DNA from 2 places in the Streptomyces sp. NPDC051207 genome. Region 2 is predicted to be linked to the other one. Evidence: riboswitches for the same ligand, from Rfam matches in the RefSeq annotation. Region 2 holds a riboswitch; the other holds the start of a gene.
What was found. A riboswitch is a leader RNA that binds a small molecule or an ion and turns the genes downstream of it on or off. The one in region 2 is predicted to bind glycine.
Positions count from the first base shown of each region.

Region 1: another riboswitch for glycine. It lies ahead of gcvT (glycine cleavage system aminomethyltransferase GcvT); the one in region 2 lies ahead of gcvP (aminomethyl-transferring glycine dehydrogenase).

Region 1 covers NZ_JBFBAX010000015.1:131,324-134,721, forward strand. The annotation lists gene AB0M97_RS17140 (enhanced serine sensitivity protein SseB) at 1-264, opposite strand, end outside; gene AB0M97_RS17145 (AAA family ATPase) at 332-1,000, opposite strand; glycine riboswitch at 1,181-1,276, shown strand; gene gcvT (glycine cleavage system aminomethyltransferase GcvT) at 1,469-2,587, shown strand; gene gcvH (glycine cleavage system protein GcvH) at 2,718-3,095, shown strand; gene glyA (serine hydroxymethyltransferase) at 3,111-3,398, shown strand, end outside.
Region 2 covers NZ_JBFBAX010000013.1:9,667-13,064, forward strand. The annotation lists gene AB0M97_RS15230 (DNA polymerase IV) at 1-626, shown strand, start outside; gene AB0M97_RS15235 (PRC-barrel domain-containing protein) at 657-1,025, opposite strand; glycine riboswitch at 1,139-1,234, shown strand; gene gcvP (aminomethyl-transferring glycine dehydrogenase) at 1,411-3,398, shown strand, end outside.

The sequences.
Region 1 (3,398 bases), on a different contig from region 2:
CTCGGAGCTGAACACCGGCACGTAGGCCTGGCCCTCGATCTCCAGCGTGGGCAGGTCCAGCGGGCCGCTGTGCGGGCCGCCGCCGCCCGGCAGCGGGACCCAGACGAAGCTGCGGCCGAGCACCTCGACGATCCGGCCGCCGGCCGAGGGGACGCCGAGGGAGGCCGAGAGCACCTCCTCCAGTTCGTTGCCGGGCCATCCACCGTGCGGGTGGGGGTGCGCCTGCGCCGGGAAGTCCGCGGAGTGTTCCGCCGGGAAGTCCATCTGCCTACCGCCTGACTGGTGCCACTGCTGTGGCGGAAAAGGCTATCGGGTGCCGGGCGCGGTCCGGTCAGCCCGTGAAGCCGATGCGGCGCAGCGCGTTCGCCGCGTCCCGGTCCACGAGGACCGCCGAGCCGCAGCCGGCCGGCAGATCGCCCTCGGTGATCGCGCGCCGCAGCCGGTCGGTGGCCGCGCGGTGCCTGCGGAAGGCGTAGCGGGAGACGCCCCGGCCGCGGTCGCGCTGACCGGCCAGCGCCTGCTGCGGGGTGACGTCGAGCAGCAGCAGGTGCAGCTTGCCGCCCCGGCGGCGGGCCTCGCGGGCCAGCCAGGCGCGCACCCAGGCCTGGGTGCCGCAGTCGTGCACGACGACGCCCTCGCCGGAGCGCAGCGCGCGCCACAGCCCGGCGTAGTGCGCGAGGCGGACCAGCGGGCGGTAGACGGCGTACGGCAGGAAGCCCGGCAGGCGGCGGTCCCAGCGGTCCCGGGTGTCCTGGGAGTCGACGCGCCGGCCGGGCACGGCGCGCCGCATCAGCGTGGACTTGCCGCTGCCGGGCAGGCCGGTGACGACGACGAGGTCGCGGGGGCCGAAGAGGAGGGCGCGGGGGCTGTGCCCGCCGCGGTCGCGCAGGTCGCGGACGACCGGTGCGGGCTGCGGGCCGCATGCTCCCCGGGCCGGGACAGCGGCCTGCTCGGGCAGCGCGATGCCCGATGTCGTGGCGTACGCCGAGGTCCTGTTCACCGTGATCGTCCCCCCTGGGGTCGGGTACGGAGTCCCGTTCCCGACGAGTGTAAAAAGAAGGTAATGCAGACGGTCCCGCTTTTTCGTTCACTTACTGCCACAAGCCGGTGACAAGTGCGGGCCTGTCGGCGAGCCGTCCGGGCGTGCAATGATGTGGCCGCCAACTGCATACCGGCCGTTTGAATCCGCGCGGGAGAGTCCCCGGCACTGCCCGGGGCGCCGAAGGAGCAAGTCCCTCCCTTGAATCTCTCAGGCCCCAGTTACCGCGCGGGCGAGGCACATCTGGAAAGCGGGCCGCCGTTCGGTGGCCCCACCCAAGGTGCAAGCCATGTCCATCCCTTTCCCGGGCCGGTCGTGGCGAACCTCTCAGGTTCCGATGACAGATGGGGAGGAACGACCTCGCCCTCCCCCACGCTCGCATCACGCTCGCGTGGGAGGTGCCCCATCGCCCTTGGAGACGACCGTCCGATGAGCAGTAACGAACCCCGCCGTACCGCGCTGGACGCCCTGCACCGCTCGCTCGGCGCGACCATGACCGACTTCGCCGGCTGGGACATGCCGCTGCGCTACGGCTCCGAGCGCGACGAGCACGTCGCCGTGCGCACCCGGGCCGGCCTGTTCGACCTCTCCCACATGGGCGAGATCACCGTCACCGGCCCGCAGGCCGCCGCGCTGCTGAACTACGCCCTGGTCGGCAACATCGCCTCCGTCGGCGTGGGCCGCGCCCGCTACACCATGATCTGCCGGGCCGACGGCGGCATCCTGGACGACCTGATCGTGTACCGGCTGGCCGAGACCGAGTACATGGTGGTGGCGAACGCCTCCAACGCCCAGGTGGTGCTGGACGCGCTGACCGAGCGCGCCGCGGGCTTCGACGCCGAGGTGCGCGACGACCGGGACGCCTACGCGCTGCTCGCCGTGCAGGGGCCCGAGTCCCCGGGGATCCTGGCGAGCCTCACGGACGCCGACCTGGACGGCCTGAAGTACTACGCGGGCCTGCCCGGCACCGTCGCGGGCGTTCCCGCGCTGATCGCGCGCACGGGCTACACCGGCGAGGACGGCTTCGAGCTGTTCGTGAAGCCGGAGCACGCCGTCGAGCTGTGGCAGGCGCTGACGAAGGCCGGCGAGAGCGTCGGCCTGGTGCCCTGCGGCCTGTCCTGCCGGGACACGCTGCGCCTGGAGGCCGGCATGCCGCTGTACGGGCACGAGCTGACGACCTCCCTGACGCCGTTCGACGCCGGGCTCGGCCGGGTGGTGAAGTTCGAGAAGGAGGGCGACTTCGTGGGGCGCGAGGCCCTGCGGGAGGCCGCCGACCGCGCCCGGGAGAACCCGCCGCGGGTCCTGGTCGGCCTGATCGCCGAGGGCCGCCGCGTGCCGCGCGCCGGGTACTCCGTGGTCGCGGGCGGCGAGGTGATCGGCGAGGTCACCTCCGGCGCCCCCTCGCCCACGCTGGGCAGGCCGATCGCGATGGCGTACGTCGACGCGGCGCACGCGGCGCCGGGCACCCCCGGCGTCGGCGTGGACATCCGCGGCAGTCATGAGCCCTACGAGGTCGTGGCTCTGCCGTTCTACAAGCGCCAGAAGTAGACACTGAAGCGCGGCTCGGGGCCCGGCACGCCTGCCGGGTGGGTCGCCGCGCCCCTTTACGCTGCTCAGCAGCGGTCCCAGCAGTCTCTCCATTCACCAGCACTCCCTCGCGTACAGGAGAATCCAGGCCATGAGCAACCCCCAGCAGCTGCGCTACAGCAAGGAGCACGAGTGGCTGTCGGCCGCCGAGGACGGCGTCTCGACGGTCGGCATCACGGAGCACGCGGCGAACGCGCTCGGCGATGTCGTCTTCGTCCAGCTCCCGGACGTCGGTGACACCGTGAGCGCCGGCGAGACCTGCGGCGAGCTGGAGTCGACGAAGTCGGTCTCCGACCTGTACTCCCCGGTCACCGGCGAGGTCACCGAGGTCAACGAGGACGTCGTCAACGACCCGTCGCTGGTGAACTCCGCGCCCTTCGAGGGCGGCTGGCTGTTCAAGGTGCGCGTCTCGGAGGAGCCGGCCGACCTGCTCTCCGCCGACGAGTACACCGCCTTTTCCGCCGGCTGAGAGGTTGTAGCACACATGTCGCTCCTGAACACGCCCCTGCACGAGCTCGACCCGGACGTGGCCGCCGCGGTCGACGCCGAGCTGGACCGCCAGCAGTCCACCCTGGAGATGATCGCCTCCGAGAACTTCGCGCCGGTCGCGGTCATGGAGGCGCAGGGCTCGGTCCTCACCAACAAGTACGCCGAGGGCTACCCGGGCCGCCGCTACTACGGCGGCTGCGAGCACGTCGACGTGGTCGAGCAGATCGCCATCGACCGCGTGAAGGCCCTCTTCGGCGCCGAGCACGCCAACGTGCAGCCGCAC
Region 2 (3,398 bases):
TCGACATCCACGACCGGACGCGGGTCGGCCTGGAGGTGCAGCGGCTGGCCGACCGGTGTGTGCGGCGGCTGCGCGGGGCCGGTCTGTCGGGGCGGACGATCGTGCTGAAGGTGCGCCGGTACGACTTCTCCACGCTGACCCGGTCCGAGACGCTGCGCGGGCCCACCGACGATCCGGCGGTGGTGCGGGAGGCGGCGGCCCGGCTGCTGGACTCGGTGGACACCACGGGCGGCGTCAGGCTGCTCGGGGTCGGCGTCAGCGGCCTCGCCGACTACACGCAGGAGGACCTGTTCGCGCAGGCGGCCGGGGAGCATGCCGAGGAGGTGGAGGAGGAGCGCGAGGACGACGGGCCCGGCGAGGAGCGGCGGGCGCCCGCCGAGCGGCGCTGGCCTGCCGGGCACGACGTGCGGCATGCCGAGTACGGGCACGGCTGGGTGCAGGGCAGCGGTCTCGGGCGGGTCACCGTGCGGTTCGAGACACCGGACTCGGAGCCCGGGCGGGTGCGGACCTTCAGGACCGACGATCCCGACCTGGAGCCGGCCGAGCCGCTGCCGCTGGTGGCGCGAAGACCTGGGGGCGTGGGGGGTGCCGCCACGTCCGGTGGGTACGCCGGTGCGCCGGGCTGACGCGAGCGCCGGGCAAGGCGGTGGGCGGGTTCAGTCCTCGGTGCCGGCCAGGTTGCCGAAGTCGTGGTCGGGGACCGGTGGAGGGGCAGTCGCGTCGAGGCCGTAGTGGTGGTAGAGCTGGAGTTCCTGCTCGGGCGAGAGGTGGCGGCCGACGCCGAAGTCCGGGGCGTCCTTGATCAGGGCGCGGTCGAAGGGGACGCGCAGGGTGCCGTCGACCAGTTCGCTGGGCTCCAGGGGGACGAAGGCGTCCCTGCCGAACAGGCTGGTGCGTATGGCGGCCCACTCGGGCTCACCAGTGGCGTCGTCCAGATAGATCTCGTCGATGGTGCCGATCTTGGTGCCGTTGCGGTCGAACGCCTTGCGGCCGATCAGGTCGCGCGGATCGATGTCGGTCTGCACAGGCCCTCCACGTGGTCACAACTCCTCCGTAAGAACCACAAAAGAGCACAATCCGGGCAGCGGCCACTCGAAAGCCCGACCGTTGACCTCGCTGGTACGCTGACAACGGCTGCTGACCCCGTGCGGGAGAGTCCTCCGAGCTCCACCGGAGGCGCCGAAGGAGCAAATCCTCCCCGGAATCTCTCAGGCCCACGTACCGCACGGACGAGGTCACTCTGGAAAGCAGAGCGGGTGTCGACGGCTTCCGCTCTCACCGACGGTGAAAGCCGGGCGCCCCCGGGCGTCCCGGTGAAGCTCTCAGGTTGAGATGACAGAGGGGGAGGCCGTCCGGGTACCCGCGCCGTGGTGCCCCTCGAAGGTCGTGTCAGACCAGGAGGCCTCCGCAATGACCGCCCATCGCATTCCGCTCTCCGAGCTCGAACAGGCAATGCCCTTCGAGCAGCGTCACATCGGCCCCGACCAGGAGGCACGGGCCAAGATGCTCGCGCAGGTCGGCTACGGCTCGCTCGACGAGCTGACGGCCGCCGCGGTCCCGGACGTGATCAGGAACGCCGACGCGCTGGACCTGCCGGGCGCCCGCTCCGAGGCCGAGGTGCTGGCCGAGCTGCGCTCCCTCGCCGACCGCAACCAGGTCCTCGGCTCCATGATCGGGATCGGCTACTACGGCACGTTCACGCCGCCCGTCATCCTGCGGAACGTGATGGAGAACCCGGCCTGGTACACGGCCTACACGCCCTACCAGCCAGAGATCTCGCAGGGCCGCCTCGAAGCCCTGCTGAACTTCCAGACCATGGTCGCCGACCTCACCGGACTGCCGACCTCCGGCGCCTCGCTGCTGGACGAGGGCACCGCCGCCGCCGAGGCGATGGCGCTGTCCCGGCGCATGGGCAAGAACAAGAAGGGCCTGTTCCTGGTCGACGCGGACGCCCTGCCGCAGACCATCGCCGTCATCCGGACCCGCGCCGAGCCGACCGGCCTCGAGGTCGTCGTCGCCGACCTGAGCGACGGCATCCCGGCCGAGGTCGCCGAGCGCGAGATCAACGGCGTACTGATCCAGTACCCGGGCGCGTCCGGCGCCGTACGCGACATCAAGCCCGTCATCGACCAGGCGCACGAGCTCGGCGCGCTCGTCACCGTCGCCGCCGACCTGCTGGCGCTGACCCTGCTGAAGTCGCCGGGCGAGCTCGGCGCGGACATCGCGGTCGGCACCACGCAGCGCTTCGGCGTGCCCATGGGCTTCGGCGGACCGCACGCCGGCTACATGGCGGTGCAGGAGAAGATGGCGCGCAGCCTGCCCGGCCGCCTCGTGGGCGTGTCCGTCGACGCCGACGGCAACAAGGCCTACCGCCTCGCGCTGCAGACCCGCGAGCAGCACATCCGCCGCGAGAAGGCCACCAGCAACATCTGCACCGCGCAGGTGCTGCTCGCCGTCATGGCCGGCATGTACGCCGTCTACCACGGCCCCGAGGGCCTGAAGGCCATCGCCCGGCGCACCCACCGGTACGCCACGATCCTCGCCGCGGGGCTCGCGGCGGGCGGCGCCGAGGTCGTGCACGGCGCCTACTTCGACACGGTGACCGTGCGCGTCCAGGGCCGGGCCGCCCAGGTCGTCGCCGCCGCGCGCGACAACGGCGTGAACCTGCGCCTCGTGGACGCCGACCACGTCTCCCTGGCCTGTGACGAGACCACCACGCGCGCGCAGGTCGCCGCCGTATGGGCCGCCTTCGGTGTCGACGGCGACATCGAGGCGCTGGACGCGACCGCCGAGGACACCCTGCCCGAGGCGCTGCTGCGCACCGACGACTACCTCACGCACCCGGTGTTCCACCAGCACCGCTCCGAGACCGCGATGCTGCGCTACCTGCGCCGGCTCGCCGACCGCGACTACGCGCTCGACCGCGGCATGATCCCGCTGGGCTCCTGCACCATGAAGCTCAACGCGACCACGGAGATGGAGCCGGTCACCTGGCCCGAGTTCGGTCAGCTGCACCCGTTCGCGCCCATCGAGCAGGCGCAGGGCTACCTCACGCTCATCCGGGACCTGGAGGAACGTCTCGCCGAGGTCACCGGCTACGACAAGGTCTCCCTCCAGCCGAACGCCGGCTCCCAGGGCGAGCTGGCCGGTCTCCTCGCCGTCCGCGGCTATCACCGCGCCAACGGCGACGAGCAGCGCACCGTCTGCCTCATCCCGTCCTCGGCGCACGGCACCAACGCCGCGAGCGCCGTCATGGCCGGCATGAAGGTCGTCGTCGTCAAGACCGCCGACGACGGCGAGATCGACGCCGAGGACCTGCGCGCCAAGATCGAGCAGTACCGCGACGAGCTCGCCGTGCTGATGATCACGTATCCCTCGACGCACGGCGTGTTCGAGGA